Immundisolibacter sp.: one gene and its partner. Each later gene encodes a partner of the first gene's protein in a complex. Links are inferred from orthologs where the notes say so. Each region holds a gene or a part of one and is shown on either strand. Other genes may lie near its edges.

Region 1 (9,238 bases):
CCCGAGCTTCGCCGGCAACGTGGTCAAGGCCATGGCCAGCGCCAAGCGCGGCTACCCGGTGGTCAGCCGCCTGCTCGCCGCGCGCGCACCGGCCAGTCAGGAGACGGCAGACGCATTTCAGCGGCGCCTGCACGGTTTGCTGCGGGCACACGTCGAGCGCGTGCAGCGCCTCACGCCGACCATCGTCGAGGTGGTCGTGCACGCGCCGCTGGCGGCGCAGCGCTTCGAGCCGGGCCAGTTCTATCGCCTGCAGAACTTCGAGACGCTGGCCCGCCGCGACGACGGCACCACGCTGGCCATGGAGGGTCTGGCCCTGACCGGCGCCTGGGTGGACCGTGAACGCGGCCTGGTGGCGCTGATCGTGCTGGAGATGGGCGGCTCGTCGGACCTGTGCGCGCATCTGACGCCGGGCGAGCCGGTGGTGCTGATGGGCCCGACCGGCGCGCCGACCGAAATCCCCGCCGGCGAGACCGTGCTGCTGGCCGGCGGCGGCCTGGGCAATGCGGTGCTGCTGTCGATCGGCAAGGCGCTGCGGCAGGCCGGCTCGCGCGTCGTCTACTTCGCGGGCTACAAGCACGCGCCGGATCGCTACCGAGTGGCCGACATCGAGGCCGCCGCCGATGTCGTGGTCTGGACCTGCGATCAGGCACCCGGCTTCACGCCCGGCCGGGCGCAGGACCGGGCCTTCACCGGCAACATCGTGCAAGCCATGCGCGCCTATGCGGCCGGGGAACTGGGCGAGGTGGCGATTGCCCTGTCGGACGTCGACCGCATCATCGCCATCGGCTCGGACCGCATGATGGCGGCCGTGACCGCGGCCCGCCACGCCGTATTGGCGCCGTATCTGAAGCCCCACGTCGCCATCGGCTCAATCAACTCGCCGATGCAGTGCATGATGAAAGAGGTCTGCGCGCAGTGCCTGCAGGGCCGCCGCGATCCGGCCAGCGGCCGGCCGCTGGCGCCGGTGTTTACCTGCTTCAACCAGGACCAGCCGCTGGACGAGGTGGACTTCGCCTGCCTCGGTCAGCGCCTGCGCCAGAACGGCGTGCAGGAAAAGCTCACTGCCCAGTGGATCGACCGCAGCCTGCGGCGGCTGGGGCTGCGCTAGCCCCGCCGCCCGGGCGGGCTACCACATCAGATCATCGGGGACCGGATAGTCGGCGTAGGGATCGGGCGCCGCCGCGGCCGGCGGCGGTGATTCCGCGTTCAGCACCACCACCAACGTCGGATCACGCTCGGCGATTTTCTGGGCGGTGGCGGGCGGCACCAGCTCGAAGTTCCTGCCCAGCCGGACCACCGCCAGGGCGCCCTTGACCACCTGCACGCGTTGCGCCTCGTGCAGGTAGATCTTTCGGATCTTGCCGGACTCGACGAACTGATACGCCGCCTCCCCGCCCTTGCGATCAAGGCGCTGGCTCTCGATCAACTGCCGCAGCTGCGCCGCCTGCGCCTTGCGCTCGCGCTGTTCCTGTTGCTGGCGGTTGTGCGCGCGGTCGCGCTCGGCCTTCTGCTGCTGAGCCTGGCGCAGCTGCTCGGCCGCCGGGTCCGGCGCCGGACCGCGCCGGGCGGTGTCGCGTTTCTGTTGTGCCACCTTGCGGATCTGGTCGGTCTTGACCAGGCCCGCCTTGAGCAACTGGGCCTGCAGCTGATTCAACGGATTGGCCATCTTTGCCCCGTGTGTGGTGGTGTCGGACCGGCCGTCAGGCTGCCACAAAGCCCCGACCGGCGGCGAACTGCGCGCACTGGTTGAGCGCCGACAGGATCATGGCGTGGCTGGCAATGCCCTTGCCGGCAATGTCGAAGGCGGTGCCGTGGCCAACTGTCATGAACAGGTACGGCATGCCGATGAAGCCGCCGCAGTTGCCCTCGAAACCCCAGGTCTTGAGGGCAATGTGGCCCTGGTCGTGGCACATGGCGACCACCACGTCGTAGCGGCCGTCGATGCAGTGCCGGAACACCGTGTCCGGCGAGATCGGGCCGCTGACGTCGATGCCGCCGGCCCGCGCCTGCGCCACGCCGGGCGTGATGGCGGCGTCCTCTTCCGGGCCGTGGGCGTGCGGGTTCAGACCCGCCACGCCGATGCGCGGATTGGCCACGCCCCAGCCGCGCAGGGTCTCGTGGGTCAGGCGGATCGAGCGGGCCACCAGATCGGCCGTCAGGCCGGCGCACACGTCGCGCAGGTACACGTGGTCGAAGATGTGGGTGATGCGCAGCGGCCCCGAAAACAGCGTCAGCAGGCGCTCGCCGGGCTTGGCGTTCAGCAGAGCGCCCAGTGCTCCGGCAGCGGCCATGGCCTCCGAGTTGATCGGGCCCATCACCAGCCCGGCCACCTCGCCGATCTGGGCCAAGTCCTGCGCCTGACCGATCCAGCGGCCGACGGCGGCGCCGCAGGCGGCGCGCTCCTGGCCATAGACGATCTCGGCCGGGTCCAGCTGCCCATCGTCCAGGATGGATATGACGCGTGCGTCATCCTCGACCGCGGCGACCGAGGTCACCGGCCTTACGGCCAGATCGGCGCCTGCCACCGCCACGCCCCGGCGCATGGCCTCCGCGCTGCCGATGAACAGCAGCCGCGCCAGACGCTGCGGCTGGCCGGTCGCCATGGCCTTGGCAAGAATCTCCGGGCCAACGCCGCACGGATCACCGATGGGGACAGCAAGGGCGGGTTTGGTCATGATCCGGGGTTCTCTTGATTCGGTTCGGGCGCTGGCGGTCGGCGAGTCTGGCACCTGCTGCCCTATTGTCGCGCCGCACGGGACACAAAAAACCCCGGGCGCCTTGTGGGCCCCCGGGGTTTTCTTCGAACAGGAACGCTGACGTATTCAGCGCCTCGTCGGGTACAGGTCGGCGGACCTTACATCATGTCCATGCCGCCCATGCCACCCATGCCGCCCATGCCGCCCGGCATGCCGCCGCCGGCTTCCTTCTTCTCCGGTACTTCCGCCACCGCAACTTCGGTGGTGATCAGCAGGCCGGCGATGGAGGCTGCGTTCTGCAGGGCCACGCGCGTCACCTTGGCCGGGTCCAGGATGCCCATGGCAACCATGTCACCGTACTCGCCGCTGCCGGCGTTGTAGCCGAAATTGGCGTCCGCGCCCGAGCGCACCTTGTCCAGAATCACCGACGGCTCGTCACCGGCGTTGGCGACGATCTGGCGCAGCGGCTCGTCCATGGCGCGCAGGGCGATGCGCACGCCGACGTTCTGGTCTTCGTTGATGCCCTTCAGGTCCTTGATCTTGGCCGCCGCGCGCACCAGCGCCACGCCACCGCCGGGCACCACGCCTTCTTCCACCGCCGCACGGGTCGCGTGCAGGGCGTCCTCGACGCGCGCCTTCTTTTCCTTCATCTCGACTTCGGTGGAGGCACCGACCTTGATCACCGCCACGCCGCCGGACAGCTTGGCCGCGCGCTCCTGCAGCTTTTCCTTGTCGTAGTCGGAGGTGGTGTCCTCGATCTGACGGTTGATCTGCTTGATGCGCGCCTGGATGTCCTCGGCCTTGCCGGCGCCGTCGATGATGGTGGTGTTGTCCTTGTCGATCTGCACCTTCTTGGCCTGACCCAGGTCTTCCAGGGTGGCCTTCTCCAGGGTCATGCCGGTCTCCTCGGCAATGACAGTGCCGCCGGTCAGGATGGCCATGTCCTCGAGCATCGCCTTGCGACGATCACCGAAGCCCGGCGCCTTGACCGCACACACCTTGACGATGCCGCGGATGTTGTTGACCACCAGCGTGGCCAGGGCCTCGCCCTCGACGTCCTCGGCCACCACCAGCAGCGAGCGGCCGGACTTGGCGACCGCTTCCAGCACCGGCAGCATCTCGCGGATGTTGGAGATTTTCTTGTCGTACAGCAGGATCAACGGGTTATCCAGCTCCACGTTCATGGACTGCTGGTTGTTGATGAAGTAAGGCGACAGGTAACCGCGGTCGAACTGCATACCCTCGACCAGCTCCAGCTGGTTCTCCAGGCTCTGGCCTTCCTCAACCGTGATCACGCCTTCCTTGCCGACCTTGTCCATGGCCTCGGCGATGATCTCGCCGACCGAGGTGTCGGAGTTGGCCGAAATCGTGCCGACCTGGGCGATCGACTTGCGGTCCGTGCAGGGCTTGGCCAGCTTCTTGATTTCCTCGACCGCAGCGGTAACGGCCTTGTCCAGACCGCGCTTCAGGTCCATCGGGTTCATGCCGGCGGCAACCGCCTTCATGCCCTCGACGGCGATCGACTGCGCCAGCACGGTGGCGGTGGTGGTGCCGTCACCGGCCTCGTCGGAGGTGTGCGAAGCCACCTCTTTCACCATCTGCGCACCCATGTTCTCGAGCTTGTCGGCCAGCTCGATTTCCTTGGCCACGGACACGCCATCCTTGGTGATGGTCGGCGCGCCGAAGGACTTCTCCAGCACCGCGTTGCGGCCCTTTGGACCCAGGGTGACCTTGACGGCGTTGGCCAGGGTGTTGACACCCCGCATCATGGCGGTGCGGGCATCGGACCCGAAATGCACCTGTTTAGCAGCCATTGTTCAATTCCTCAGTGAATGGTTGGGTGTGAACGGGGCTCAGTCTTCGACGACGCCCATCAGATCGTCCTCGCGCATCACGAGGACTTCCTTGTCGCTCAGGCCGAGCTTGACCTCGGTACCGGCGTACTTGCCGAACAGCACCTTGTCGCCGACCTTGACCTGCAACTTGCGCACTTCGCCGTTGTCCAGCATCTTGCCCGGGCCGACCGCGAGCACTTCGCCCAGGATCGGTTTTTCGGTCGCCGAGTCGGGCAGTACAATGCCGCCCGCGCTCTTGCGTTCCTCTTCCATGCGACGGATCACGACGCGGTCGTGAAGGGGACGAATGTTCATTCATGCCTCCGGTAATGAACTGCGAAAAAATCCAGCCGGACCCGCACGTTTCAGGAACGGGCTGCCGGGGTGCATTAGCACTCTCGTGCCGAGAGTGCCAAATGATAGGCGCAACGCCCCTCGCGTCAAGGGGGCGCACCGCTCACCCGGACCAGATGGGGCCTTGGAGAGCGCTTTGCAAGGGTCTGGGCAAGGCCTGGGCGCCAAGGCCTGAGCCGGCATGACCACCGATGTTCTGCCCTATCGCCTGGTGCTGTCGGCCTGTGCCGATGGCACCAGTGCCGCACGAATCGCCGACACGCTGGTCGAAGAAGGCCTGGCTGCCTGTGTCACGCTGTTGCCGGGTGCCCGCTCCGTGTATCGATGGCAGGGACAACTGGAAAGGACCGACGAATGCCTGCTGCTGATCAAGGCTCGCGCCGACGACTACCCGGCGCTCGAACGCCGGCTGCTGGAGCTGCATCCTTATGAAGTGCCGGAGCTGCTGGCGCTGCCGGTGCTGGCCGGCAATCCGGCATATCTGGCCTGGCTGGACGCGCGGGGTGGGTAGGGCTCTGGCGCTGCTGGCCGGCTGCCTGCTGGTGCCTGCTGCCACGGCCGACCTGGCCGACCTGCTGGGCGACAAGCCCGCCGTCCTGAGCCCGCAACAGGCCTTTGCGCCGCAACTGGTGGCCGGCGCCGACGGCAGGCTGCAGGTGCAGTTTCGCATCGCGCCCGGTCATTACCTGTACCGCGACCGTCTGCAACTGACCGACGCCACCGGCGCGCCGCTGCATGCCCAGCTACCGCCGGGCGATATCTATGAAGATCCCGAGTTCGGCCGCGTGGCGGTCCTGCGCGGCGACCAGAACATTCACCTCCCCATTCCCGCCCGCCCGGGCGCGGCCGTCGGCCTGCGCTACCAGGGCTGCGCGCAGGATCGGCTGTGCTACGCGCCGGTCAGCGTGCAGCTGCAACTTCCGGAGTGATTGCCGATGAGTCTGCGTCGCCGGCTTGGCATTGCCGCACTGCTGCTCGTGGCCTTGGCCGCCGGCATGGCGCTGCGCACGTTTCTGCTGCCGGGACCGGCACTGGAAGCGATTACCGATGGCGCGGTGGTGGAGGACTTCTCCCTGCCAGACCTCGACGGCCAGCCGCGCCGACTGTCCGAGTTCGCCGGCAAGACGGTGGTACTGAATTTCTGGGCCAGCTGGTGCGGACCGTGCCTTGAGGAAATGCCGGATTTCATCGACCTGCAGAACCGCCATGGCAACCGCGGCGTGCAGTTCCTGGGCGTGGCGGTCGAACAGGCCGCGCCGGCTCGGGAACTGGCCACGCGCCTGAAGCTGAACTACCCGAGCCTGGTCGGCGACCTGGAGGCCATGGACATCGCCCGCCGGCTGGGCAATACCGCAGGCGTGCTGCCGTACACGGTGCTGATCGGCGCCGACGGCAAGGTACTGGCCCGACTGGAAGGCCGGGCCGATCCGCAGGATCTGGAAAAATGGCTGAACACGGCCGGCGCCGTGCAGGCTCCGGCCGACTGAGCAAGTGCCGCGCGATTGATCGCCCGGCACGGCCGGGCTCCTGCGGGACGACGATGCCTGACGGGCTGACATGAAGGAATTTGCCGACCGCCCGCTGCGCGTGCCGCAGGAGCCGCTGGCCTGGCACCTGTGGCGGATGACCCGCTGGCTGCTCGAACTGCGCCAGCCGCCGCGCCTGACCGAGCGGCGCGGCGGCTGGCGGGCGCCGCTGCGCGCGCTGCGCGACGGTCTGACCGCCAGCGGCCTGGCGGTTTTGCTGGCGAGCATCCTGCTGCTGTTGCTGGCCCGGCGCAGCAACCCGGGCTTCGACCTGAGCCTTGCCGCGGCGGGCCTGTCGCTGCTCGCCCTGAGCGCCGCCGTAGGACGGGTATGGCGCCCGCGCCTGCACCTGGTGCGCCTGAACCATGAGGTCGCCGTTGCCGGGCAGCCGTGTCGCGGCCAGGTGCGCCTGACCAACACGGGCCACCGCCCGGCGCGCGAGCTGATGTTGCGCGAGTGGCGCGGACCGGGCTGGCGGCCGGTGGCGCCGTCCCGCAGTGCCCTGATCGAGCGGCTGGAGGCCGGCGAAAGCCGCGTGTGCGAGACGGTCGTAATTCCCCGCGCGCGCGGCCTGCTGCGTTTGCCTGGTCTGGCCGTGCACAGCTTCTTTCCCTTGTTCCTGACCCGCAGCACGGTCGGCGCCGCGCTGCCGCTGGAGCTGGCGGTGCTGCCGCCGCCGCTGCCGGTGAGCCTGCCGCCGCTGCGCGAGCTGGCGACGCGCTGCCTCAGGACCGGTGTGCACGCGGCCCGTCATGCCGGGGCGCTCGAGTACGCCTACACCCGTCCGTATCAGATCGGCGATCCGTCGACGCGCCTGGACCATCGTGCCAGCGCGCGGCGGGGTGAGCTGATGTCGCGGGTGTTTCGCGGCGGCAGCGAGCTGCACGCCGACGGCATCGCCATCTGCTGCGACACGGCGGTGGCCGGTTTCGCACCCTGGCAGCGGCGGCCGCGCGATGCGGCCGCGCTCGACAGACGCCTGGCGCTGGTGCTGGAGCTGGTGGCCCACGCGCGGGCCGAGGCGCTGGCGCTGAACGCACTGGCGCTGGGCGCGGACTGGCAGCCGATTGACGACGAGGCCGCCCTGCACCGCGCCGTGGCGACCTGCCCACCGGCGCGCCAGACGCATCTGCCGGCGAGCCTGCCCGAAGCCGGCCTTTTGCATCTGCTGGTGACCGAGGACGCGACCGACACGATCACCGCGCAGGTCGCCGCCTGGCGGGCCGCCGGCCATCTGGTGCTGGTGTTTCGCCTGGCCGGGCGCGCGGGCCGGGCGCTGCCGCCCGGGCCGGGCAACCACGAGCTGGCCGCCTGATGCGCGCCGTGGATGTATTGCTGGCCATCGCCGTGGCGGCGGCCGGGGCGCACGTGCTGGTTTCCATGCAGTGGACCGCGCCGGCGCTGCTGTTCGGGGCCTTGGCATTGCTGGCGCCGCTGCCGGCCTGGTTCGGCTGGCAGCGGCCGCTGGCGCCGACGCCGGGACTGGCCTTCATCAGCTTCGTCAGCGGTGGCCTGCTCGGCTATCTGGGGCTGGCGGACTGGGCGCCGGTGGACTCCTGGGCGGCGGATTTTGCGGTGTTCGGCGGCCTGTGCCTGGCCGGCGTCGCATTGCTGCTGTGGCTGCTGGTCGCCAGGCCGCCGGCGCCCGCCGGCAAGGCCGGCGATCCGGCCACCGACACGCTGGTGGTGGCGGTGGTGATTCTGGCGCTGCTGATCCCGCGCCGGATCCCGCCGGCCGGCCTCACGCTGGCGCTGCCGTGGATCGGCGCGGCGGCCGCGGTGCTGGCGCCGATGGTGTCGCGGCTGGGCGGGCGGGCGCTGCTGCGCGCCGCGTGGCTGGTGCCGGTGCTGGCGCTGTTGCCGCTGGCGGAACCGGTCCTGCACGCTGCGCAGCGGCCCCTGCTGGGCGCCCTGTTCAGCGCCCTGCCGGCGCCGCGTGGCGAGACCGGCTTTGCGCCGCTGGCCCGGCTGCGGGCGGACGGCTTTCTGCGCCCGGCGCGGCGGCCGGTGCTGCGCCTGTGGGTCACTAGTGGCACGCCGCCACCGTATTTGGTCGGCAACCGCCTGCTGACGCTGGATGCCGGTTACGAGTGGAAGGGCGTCGATTCCGCTCAGCCGGAGCTGGCGCGCGAAACCACCGCCAGCGGCCAGCGCTACCGGCTCGCGCCGGGCACGGCCAGCTGGTCGCTGGCGGCGCACAGCCTGCGCCGCGACAACCTGATCTTCGTGCCGCCGGGCACGCAGACCGTCGATCTGTCCGAAGCGGCCCTGAGCCGCGACCCGGCCGGGGTGTTGCAGGCGCAGTTCACGGGCCGCGGCGAGCGCCGCTGGCAGGCCGCCGGCGGGCCACCCGCGGCCGAAGCGGCGGCCGCGGCCGAGGCGCGGGCACTGCCGGCGTTCTGGGACGCCGAGCTGCAGGCCGCGGCCGGCCGCCTGGCCGGCGCGAATCGGGCGCAGACCGCGGGCCGCATCGGCACCGAGCTGCGCGCCCGCCGCTACAGCCTGAATTACCGGCTCGACCGGCAGGCGCCGTTTCGGGATTTCTTCATCAACCGCAAGCCGGCGCACTGCTTCTGGTACGCCACTGCGGCCGTGCTCGCGCTGCGGGCCAACGGCGTGCCGGCGCGCCTGGTGACCGGCTATCGGGTCAGCGAGCCGCTGGACGGCGGCCTGTGGCTGGTGCGCGAGCGCGATGCCCACGCCTGGGCCGAGTGGCAGGACGCGGCCGGTCATTGGCAGACGCTGGATGCGACGCCGCTCGATTACGGCGCGGCCGTGGCCGACTACGGTGGCGGCGCCCTGGAGCGCGCCTGGCAGCGCCTGGCGG
Region 2 (9,034 bases), on another replicon or contig:
CGCGTGCTCGAGCGCGAGTACGTGATCGCCGCATCCGGCGAACAGCGCGACGCGGTGCTCGCCAGCGCTGATTACCTAAACGAGCGGCTGCGGGAGCTGCGCCGCGGCGGGCGGGTGGTCGGCAACGACCGCCTGCTGGTGCTGGTGGCCCTGAACGTGGTCAACGAGCTGCTGCAGGAACGCGGCGCCCGCCGGGATCAAGCGGCCGCCATCGAACGGCTGGGCGCGCTCGCGGCGCGCCTGACCGCCGCCCTCGGCACACTTGAGCCGACGCCCCATTCCGGGTAATCATTGGCACGGGTTCCACTGCGGTGTTCGTGAGTGGATCAATCATTTTCTTGAACCACAAAGCGCAAGCTTTGGAAGCTGTTCGCCGGCCTGTGTGCAGGACCGCCCTGGTAGCGGGAAGCCTGATGGCCGGCCCCTGCTTCCACCTTGAACCATCAGGTTCAAGAGTGACGAACCGCAACGGCACAAGTGGTGGAACCCGCTGATTTCCCGGCCCTCGGCGCCCCGGCGCCGCCGGCCAACCTGCCCGCCCTGCGCCGCAGCCTGCGCGCCGGGCGCCGGCAGATCGGCCGATCCGCGCGCCGCTTGGCCAGTGCTGCCGTTGCCCGAAAATTGTCGACCCTGCCGGCGTTTCAGCGCGCATCGCGCGTGGCCGGCTACTGGCCGGCCGATGGCGAGATCGATCCGCTGCCCGCTCTGGCGCGCGCCTTCGCGGCCGGCAAGGCCTGCTACCTGCCGGTGCTTTGCCCGCAGCGGGATGGGCATCTGTATTTCGCGCGCTGGTGGCCGGGGGCGCCGCTGCGCCGCAACCGCTTCGGCATCGCCGAGCCGGTCGCCCCGCGCCGGGCCTGGCTGGCGCCGCGCATGCTGGACCTGGTGCTGGTGCCGCTGGTGGCTTTCGACATGGCCGGCAATCGCCTGGGCATGGGCGGTGGCTACTACGACCGCAGCTTCGCCTTCGTGCGCCTGGCTTGCTGGCGCCGGCCGCGCCTGGTCGGTGTTGCCTTCGACCGCCAGCGCGTTGCGGGCCTGCCGCGACGGCCCTGGGACGTGCCGCTGGACGCCGTGATCACCGAGCGCCACCGCCATTCCTTCAGGCCGCTTTGAGGCGCCCGGGCGCCATGCTCTAATGCCGGCCCGCGAGGTCCCATCACTCATCCGTCAGCCGGGGATCAATTCATGTCCGACAGCTACCTGTTCACTTCGGAGTCGGTGTCCGAAGGCCATCCCGACAAGATCTGCGACCAGATTTCGGACGCCATCCTGGACGCCTACCTGGCGCAGGATCCGGACGCCCGCGTGGCCTGCGAGACCCTGACCAAGACCGGCCTGGCCTTGGTGGCGGGCGAGATCAAGGTCAAGAAGGGCGTCTTCATCGAGACCGAGGAAATCATCCGCGGCGTGATCAAGGACATCGGCTACACCAGCTCGGACATGGGCTTCGACTGGGAGACCTGCGCGGTCATCAACGCGCTGGGCAAGCAGTCGAAACACATCAACCAGGGCGTCGACCGGCCCGATCCGGAAGACATGGGCGCCGGTGACCAGGGCCTGATGTTCGGCTACGCCTGCCGCGAGACCGACGTGCTGATGCCGGCGCCGATCACCTACGCGCACCGGCTGGTGCGCCGCCAGGCCGAGCTGCGCAAGAACGGTACGCTGCCGTGGCTGCGCCCGGACGCCAAGAGCCAGGTCAGCTTCCTGTACGAGGGTGGCCGCCCGGTGCACATCGACACCGTGGTGCTGTCCACCCAGCACGCGCCCGGCATCGAGCAGTCGGATATCCGCGAGGCGGTGATCGAGCAGATCATCAAGCCGGTGCTGGGCGACTGGCTGGCCGATCAGCCGACCATCCACGTCAACCCGACTGGATGCTTCGAGATCGGCGGGCCGATGGGCGATGCGGGTCTTACCGGGCGCAAGATCATCGTCGACACCTACGGCGGCATGGCCCGCCACGGCGGCGGCGCGTTCTCCGGCAAGGATCCGTCCAAGGTCGACCGTTCCGCCGCCTACGCCGCCCGCTACGTGGCCAAGAACATCGTCGCCGCGGGTCTTGCCGAGCGCTGCGAGGTGCAGGTGTCGTACGCCATCGGCGTGGCCGAACCGACCTCGATCATGGTCGATACCTTTGGCACCGGCCAGGTCAGCAACGTCACCCTGACGCGGCTGGTGCGCGAGCACTTCGACCTGCGCCCGGCCGGCATCCTGCGCATGCTGGACCTGAAGCGGCCGATCTATCGCGCCACCGCCTCGTATGGTCACTTCGGCCGCGACGAGGCAGATTTCACCTGGGAGCGCACCGACCGCGCCGACGCCTTGCGCGCCGCGGCCAACTGAGGGTCGGTCAGAGCTCGGCGCTGCCGGCCGGCTGCACATTGCTGCTGGCGAGCGCGCGCAGCGCTGCCGCCAGTCGCGGATCGGCAGTGGTTTTGGCCACTGTTTCGAGGTGTTCCCGGCTGGCGGTGCTGAGCGGTACCGGCAGCGGCGGCGCAGCGGATGGTGCCGCGCCGGTGGCCGTGGCCACGTGCACCTGCACCGCGTCGACCGGGCCGTAGGGCCAGTCGGCCAGCTGCCGGCACAGCTGCGGCGCCATGAAACGCAGGCGCGTCGCCCAGGCGCTGCCGCTGACGCCCAGACGCAGACGGCCGCGGTCCAGGGCCGCGCTGCGCAGCGCGGCGGCGAGGTCTGCCGGCAGGCGCTGCCGCAGCTGCGCCAGCAGTCTGGCGTGTTCCTCGCTCGCATGCAGCAGCTGCGCAAGCGGTCCGCCGGCAGCCGCCAGCAGCTTGTGAAGGTGTTGCTGGGAACCCATAATGCCTGCCCCCGGTCCGGCCTCCCATGGCTTGGCGACCGCCCGGATTATAGTGTTCCGCGATGATCAGCCTGCATATTCACTGGCTCCGCACCGGCGGCCAGCGCAGCCTCAGTCTGCACGGACCTACCCTGCTGGCGCTCGGCGGCCTGGTGCTGGGCGCCCTGGCCGGCAGTTTTGCGCTGGGCGCGAGCCTGCCGCTGGCCGAAGCGCTGCGCGACCGCAAGGCCGTTCGCCACGAGCTGCGCGCGCAGCGCTCGCGGCTGGACGACACGCTGCTCAGCGCACGCGCCCAGGCGCAGGCCCTCGCCAGCCGACTGGGTGAACTGCAGGGCCGCCTGACGCAGCTGGAGGCCGTCGGCCAGCGCGTAAGCGAAGCGGCCCGGCTGGCGCCGGATGCCTTCGATTTCGACGCCCCGCTGACCAGCGGTCCGGCCGGCGAGCAGCCCTTCGCGGTGGTCGATTTCGTGGCTGAGCTGGACGGTTTGTCGCGCCAGATCGACCGCCGCGCGGCGCAATTTTCGGTGCTCGACCGGGTCATCGGCGCCGGCCTCGTCGAGCGCGGCCCGCAGCTGCCCTCGCCGGTGCCGGGCGCGCAGCTGTCGTCGTACTTCGGCAGCCGCAGCGACCCGTTCAGCGGCCGGCGGGAGTTTCACCCCGGCATCGATTTTCGTGCCCCGCAGGGCGCACCCATCCAGGCCATGGCGGCCGGCGTGGTGGTCGGCAGCGGCTGGGAAAGCGGCTACGGCAACGTCGTCGAGATCGATCACGGCAACGGTTTCCGCACCCGGTATGCCCACAATCAGGCCAATCTGGTTACCAAAGGTCAGACAGTGAAACGCAGTCAGCTCATCGCCCGCGTCGGCCGCACCGGCCACGCCACCGGCTCGCATGTGCACCTCGAGGTGCTGCGCGGCGGTCGACTCATGGATCCGGCCGATTATTTGGGTGCGCTGGCGGCCGGCGAGCCGCTGCGCACGGCCACCCGCTGAGGCCGGCCACATGCTCCAGTCCCTAGTGCGGCGCATCGTCGGCAGCCGCAACCAGCGCGAAGTGAAGCGCTATTTCAAGTCCGTCGGGCGCATCAATGCGCTGGCGCCGCAGTTCGAAGCGCTGACCGACGCTGAGCTTCGGCAATGGACCGATACCCTCAAGCAGCGCCACGCCAACGGCGAAACGCTGGACCAGCTGCTGCCGGAAGCCTTCGCCCTGGTGCGCGAGGCGGCCGGCCGGGTGCTGGGCATGCGCCATTTCGACGTGCAGCTGGTCGGCGGCATGGTGCTGCACGAGGGCAAGATCGCCGAGATGCGCACCGGCGAGGGCAAGACCCTGGTCGCCACGCTGCCGGCCTACCTGAACGCGCTGGCCGGCAAGGGCGTGCACGTGGTGACGGTGAACGACTACCTGGCGCGCCGTGATGGCGCCTGGATGGGCCGGGTGTACGAGTTCCTGGGCCTGACCACCGGCATCATCGTGTCGAACCTGGACCAGGCGGCGCGTCAGGCCGCCTACGCGGCCGACATCACCTACGGCACCAACAACGAGTTCGGCTTCGACTACCTGCGCGACAACATGGCCTTCACGGCTGCCGACCGTGTGCAGCGCAGAAGCTACGGCATCATCGACGAAGTGGACTCGATCCTCATCGACGAGGCGCGCACGCCGCTGATCATCTCCGGCCCGTCCGAGGGCAGCACCGAGCTGTACGCCAAGGTCAACGCGCTGATTCCGCGCCTGACGCGCCAGACCGAACCGGACGGCCCGGGCGACTACCACGTCGACGAGAAAACCCGTCAGGTGCTGCTGACCGATGCCGGTCACGAGCACGCCGAGCAGCTGCTGGCCAAGGCCGGCCTGCTGGGCGAGGGCGAGAGCCTGTACGACGCCGCCAATATCACCCTGATGCATCACCTGAACGCCGCGCTGCGCGCCCACGCGCTGTTCCAGCGCGACGTGCATTACGTGGTCAACAACGGCGAAGTGATCATCGTGGACGAGTTCACCGGGCGGCTGATGCCCGGCCGGCGCTGGTCCGAGGGCCTGCATCAGGCGATCGAGGCCAAGGAGAAGGTGCCGGTCAAGCAGGAAAACCAGACCCTGGCCACCATCACCTTCCAGAACTATTTCCGCCTCTACGACAAGCTGTCGGGCATGACCGGCACCGCCGACACGGAAGCCTTCGAGCTGCACTCGATCTACGGCCTGGAAGTGGTGGTCATTCCCACGCACCGGCCGATGGTGCGCAAGGATCATGGCGACCAGGTGTTCCTGACGGTGGAGGAGAAGTACGACGCCGTGCTGGCCGACATCACCGACTGTCACAGCCGCGGCCAGCCGGTACTGGTCGGCACCGCCTCCATCGAGACCTCGGAGCTGGTGTCCGCGCGGCTGAAAAAGGCCAACATCCCGCACCAGGTGCTCAACGCCAAGTACCACGAGCAGGAAGCGCAGATCATCGCCCGCGCCGGCGAGATCGGTGCCGTCACCATCGCCACCAACATGGCCGGCCGCGGCACCGACATCGTGCTGGGCGGCAACCTGGAGGCACGCCTGCACGGCGTCGAGGATCCGGCCGAGCGCGAACGCATCCGCAGCCAGTGGCAGGCCGAGCACGACAAGGTGGTGGAACTGGGCGGCCTGCACGTGGCCGGCACCGAGCGCAACGAATCCCGCCGCGTCGACAACCAGCTGCGCGGCCGCTCCGGGCGCCAGGGCGACCCCGGCTCGTCGCGCTTCTATCTGTCCCTGCAGGACGATCTGATGCGCATCTTCGCCTCGGAGCGGGTCTCCGGCTGGATGCAGAAGCTGGGCCTGGAACCGGGTGAGGCGATCGAGCACCGCTGGGTCACGCGCGCCATCGAGAACGCCCAAAAGAAAGTCGAGGGCCGCAACTTCGACATGCGCAAGCAGCTACTCGAATACGACGACATCGCCAACGAGCAGCGCAAGCTGATCTACCAGCAGCGCAACGAACTGCTGGAAGCCGACGACGTGTCCGGCACCGTGCTGGCCATGGTGCGCGACGTGGTCGGCGCCACCGTGGACCGCTACCTGCCGCCCGGCAGCGTGGAAGAGCAATGGGACCTGGCTGGCCTGAAGGAAGCCCTGCACGACGAGCTCGGCAGCGCCTGCGACCCGGCGGAACTGGCCAGCCAACCGGACATGGACGCCGCCGCGCTGCGTGCCCGGCTGATCGAAATCATCGAAGCGGAGCTTGCGCAAAAGCAGTCCCGGGTCGAGCCGGCCGTCATGCGCCACTTCGAGAAGGCGGTCATGCTGCAGGTGCTCGACAGCCACTGGAAGGACCATCTGGCGGCCATGGATCACCTGCGCCACAGCATCCACCTGCGCGGCTACGCCCAGAAAAATCCCAAGCAGGAATACAAGCGCGAGGCCTTCACCCTGTTCACGCAGATGCTCGATCGGATCAAGACCGACGTCGCCACCACCCTGCTGCGCGTGCAGGTGCGCGCCGAGGAAGACGTGGAAGCGGTCGACCGTCAGCGCCGTCCGGCCGGCGAATACGACTACCAGCATGCATCGGCAGGTGCGCTGGAAGGCGAGGCCCAGGCCGAGGAAGCCGACCTGGCCGTGGCCCAGCGCCCATCGGCGGCGCCCTTCGTGCGCGGCATGCCCAAGGTGGGCCGCAACGAGCCGTGCCCGTGCGGCTCCGGCAAGAAATTCAAGCAATGCCACGGCCAGCTACAGTGAGCGCCGGGGCCTGATCGGGGGCGCCGCGCCATGGCCGTGAACCTCGCCGCGCCGGACGCGCTGACCCCCGTGGCCGGCGTGCGCCTGGCGGCCGTTGCCGCCGGCGTGCGCAAGCCGGGCCGCGACGACGTGGTGCTGCTGGAACTTGCCCCCGGCAGCCGCGTGGCGGCGGTATTCACACAAAACGCCTTCTGCGCCGCGCCCGTGACGCTGGCCAGGCAGCACTTGGCCGCGGCCGCGCCGCGCTTCCTGGTGATCAACAGCGGCAATGCCAACGCCGGCACCGGCGCCGCGGGCCTGGCTGCCGCGACTGCCTGCTGCGCCGAACTGGCGCGCCTGGGCGACTGCTCGGCGCAGTCCGTGCTGCCGTTCTCGACCGGCGTGATCGGCGAGCCGCTGCCGGTTGATCGCATCAGCGCCGTGCTGCCGGCCGCCCTGGCCAGTCTGCGTGCCGATGGCTGGAGCGCCGCCGCCCGCGCCATCATGACCACCGACACCGTGGCCAAGGGTCACAGCGTCACCGTCGCCAGCCCGCAGGGGCCGATCACCGTGACCGGCATCGCCAAAGGCTCGGGGATGATCCACCCGAACATGGCGACCCTGCTGGCCTACGTGGCCACCGATGCCGCGGTGGCGCAGCCGGCCCTGCAAGCCTGCCTGGCGCGCGCCGTGGGCGGCAGCTTCAACCGCATCACCGTGGACGGCGACACCTCCACCAACGACGCCTGCGTGCTGATCGCCACCGGTCAGGGCCCGGTCACGGTGGACGATCTGGCAAGTCCAGCCGGACCGGCGCTGCAAACCGCCGTGGACGAGGTCTGCCGCGTGCTGGCGCAGGCCATCGTGCGCGACGGCGAGGGCGCCACCAAGTTCATGACCGTGCACATCGAAGGCGGGCGCGACGCCGCCGAGTGCGCGCAGGTCGCCTATGCCATCGCCCGCTCGCCGCTGGTCAAGACGGCTTTTTTCGCCAGCGATCCGAACTGGGGGCGCATCCTGGCCGCCGTCGGTTACGCCGGCCTCGACGCGCTGGCCATCGAGCGCGTGAACGTGTACCTGGGCGACGTGTGCATCGTGCGCGAGGGCGGCCGGGCGGCGGACTACACGGAGGCCCGCGGCCAGGCCGTGATGTCGCAGGACGAAATCACCGTGCGCGTTGAGCTTGGCCGCGGCGGCGCCCAGACCACCGTCTGGACCTGCGATTTCTCCTACGACTACGTGCGCATCAACGCCGAGTACCGCACCTGACCGCGGGCGCTTCAGCGCGCTGGCCATGAGCCGCGATCCGGTCCACGTCGCCGTCGGCGTGCTGCGCCGCGCGGGCGAAATCCTGCTCACGCGCCGCCTGGCCGGCACCCACCTGGCCGGTTACTGGGAATTCCCGGGCGGGAAATTCGAGCCCGGCGAAATGCCGGAACAGGCACTCGCCCGCGAACTGCGCGAAGAACTCGGCATCGAGGTCGTGACCACGCAGCCGCTGATCCGCCACCGTCATCCCTACCCGGGCCGCGACGTCGTCCTGCACACCTATGAGGTCACAGCCTGGCAGGGCGAACCGCGCGGCCTGCAGGGCCAGGCGCTGCGCTGGCTGCCCGCCGACCTCATCGACCCGGCCGACTTGCCGCCCGCCGACGGACCGCTGCTCAGCGCCGCGCGGCTGCCCGACATCTACGCCATCAGCGGCGATTTCAGCGACCAGGCGGATTGTCTGCGCCGCGTCGAGCGCCTCATCGCCGGCGGCGTGCGCTTGCTGTGCCTGCGCTGCCCGGACCTGGACGCCGGCACCCACCGCGCCCTGGCAAGCGCGGTGCTGGCCCGGGCCCGGCCGATCGGCATGCAGGTCCTGCTGCATGGTGCGGCGGATTGGCTGACCGAACTTGCCGCGGAACTTGGCGCCGGCCGCCACCTGCCGGCGCGCGCCTTGGCGGCGCTCGACCAGCGCCCGTTGCCGCCCGGCGCCTGGTGCGCGGCCTCCTGCCACGACGCGAGCGAACTCGCCCAGGCGGCCCGCATCGGCTGCGACTTTGCCGTGCTGTCGCCGGTTGCGGTCACGGCCAGCCATCCGGACCGGCCGGCGCTCGGCTGGGCGCGTTTCGCCACGCTGGTCGAAGCCGCCGCCTTGCCGGTCTTCGCGCTGGGCGGCATGCAGCCAGAACTGGCCCGCGCCGCCCGCGAGCACGGCGGGCAGGGCGTGGCCGTGCTGCGTGGCTTGTGGAGCCGTGCCGGCGGCTGATCGTCTGTAGTCAGCCGCGCGGATGGCTCGCCGCCGCAGCGGCAACTGCCCGTCTATCACAGCAGCGGGCTCACTCCCACTCTATTGTCAACGGCCAGTCGCTTTTCATAGGTAAGGACCGAGCTTTGTCGGCCGGAAATCGGCCGGATACCGACATCTCTACCGTCGCCAAGCAATGCATGACAACAGTCATCCCTATGACTTGGAGCGATGAAGCCCGCTTCACAGCCTTCGGCAAGGCAGAACGGGACGTCCTCACCCGAGGTTGA

Evidence for each region.
Region 2: the proteins of groL (region 1) and metK are in contact, whole or in part, in a cryo-EM structure (PDB 8P4O), measured with the Escherichia coli proteins. The link is inferred for Immundisolibacter sp. from one-to-one orthologs.

Annotation. Positions count from the first base shown.
Region 1 is NZ_JACIZD010000003.1:239,452-248,689, reverse strand. The notes cover bases 2,183-5,175. They hold groL (chaperonin GroEL), read right to left. Parts: upstream 4,511-5,175; coding sequence 2,855-4,510; downstream 2,183-2,854. Other genes in these bases: cutA (divalent-cation tolerance protein CutA), read left to right, coding at 5,067-5,175; H5U26_RS07170 (co-chaperone GroES), read right to left, coding at 4,550-4,846; H5U26_RS07180 (4-hydroxythreonine-4-phosphate dehydrogenase PdxA), read right to left, coding at 2,183-2,675. Also shown: H5U26_RS07190 (FAD-dependent oxidoreductase), read left to right, coding at 1-1,108; H5U26_RS07185 (DUF2058 domain-containing protein), read right to left, coding at 1,127-1,666; more of H5U26_RS07180, read right to left, coding at 1,701-2,182; more of cutA, read left to right, coding at 5,176-5,396; H5U26_RS07160 (protein-disulfide reductase DsbD domain-containing protein), read left to right, coding at 5,389-5,814; H5U26_RS07155 (TlpA disulfide reductase family protein), read left to right, coding at 5,821-6,372; H5U26_RS07150 (DUF58 domain-containing protein), read left to right, coding at 6,443-7,726; H5U26_RS07145 (transglutaminase domain-containing protein), read left to right, coding at 7,726-9,238.
Region 2 is NZ_JACIZD010000001.1:470,478-479,511, forward strand. Bases 480-3,268 are described here. They hold metK (methionine adenosyltransferase), read left to right. Parts: upstream 480-1,188; coding sequence 1,189-2,349; downstream 2,350-3,268. Other genes in these bases: H5U26_RS02275 (5-formyltetrahydrofolate cyclo-ligase), read left to right, coding at 480-1,116; H5U26_RS02285 (DciA family protein), read right to left, coding at 2,357-2,821; H5U26_RS02290 (M23 family metallopeptidase), read left to right, coding at 2,884-3,268. Outside these bases: cell division protein ZapA, read left to right, coding at 1-288; more of H5U26_RS02275, read left to right, coding at 478-479; more of H5U26_RS02290, read left to right, coding at 3,269-3,813; preprotein translocase subunit SecA, read left to right, coding at 3,824-6,532; bifunctional glutamate N-acetyltransferase/amino-acid acetyltransferase ArgJ, read left to right, coding at 6,563-7,780; H5U26_RS02305 (Nudix family hydrolase), read left to right, coding at 7,806-8,765. UniProt on the Escherichia coli protein: Catalyzes the formation of S-adenosylmethionine (AdoMet) from methionine and ATP.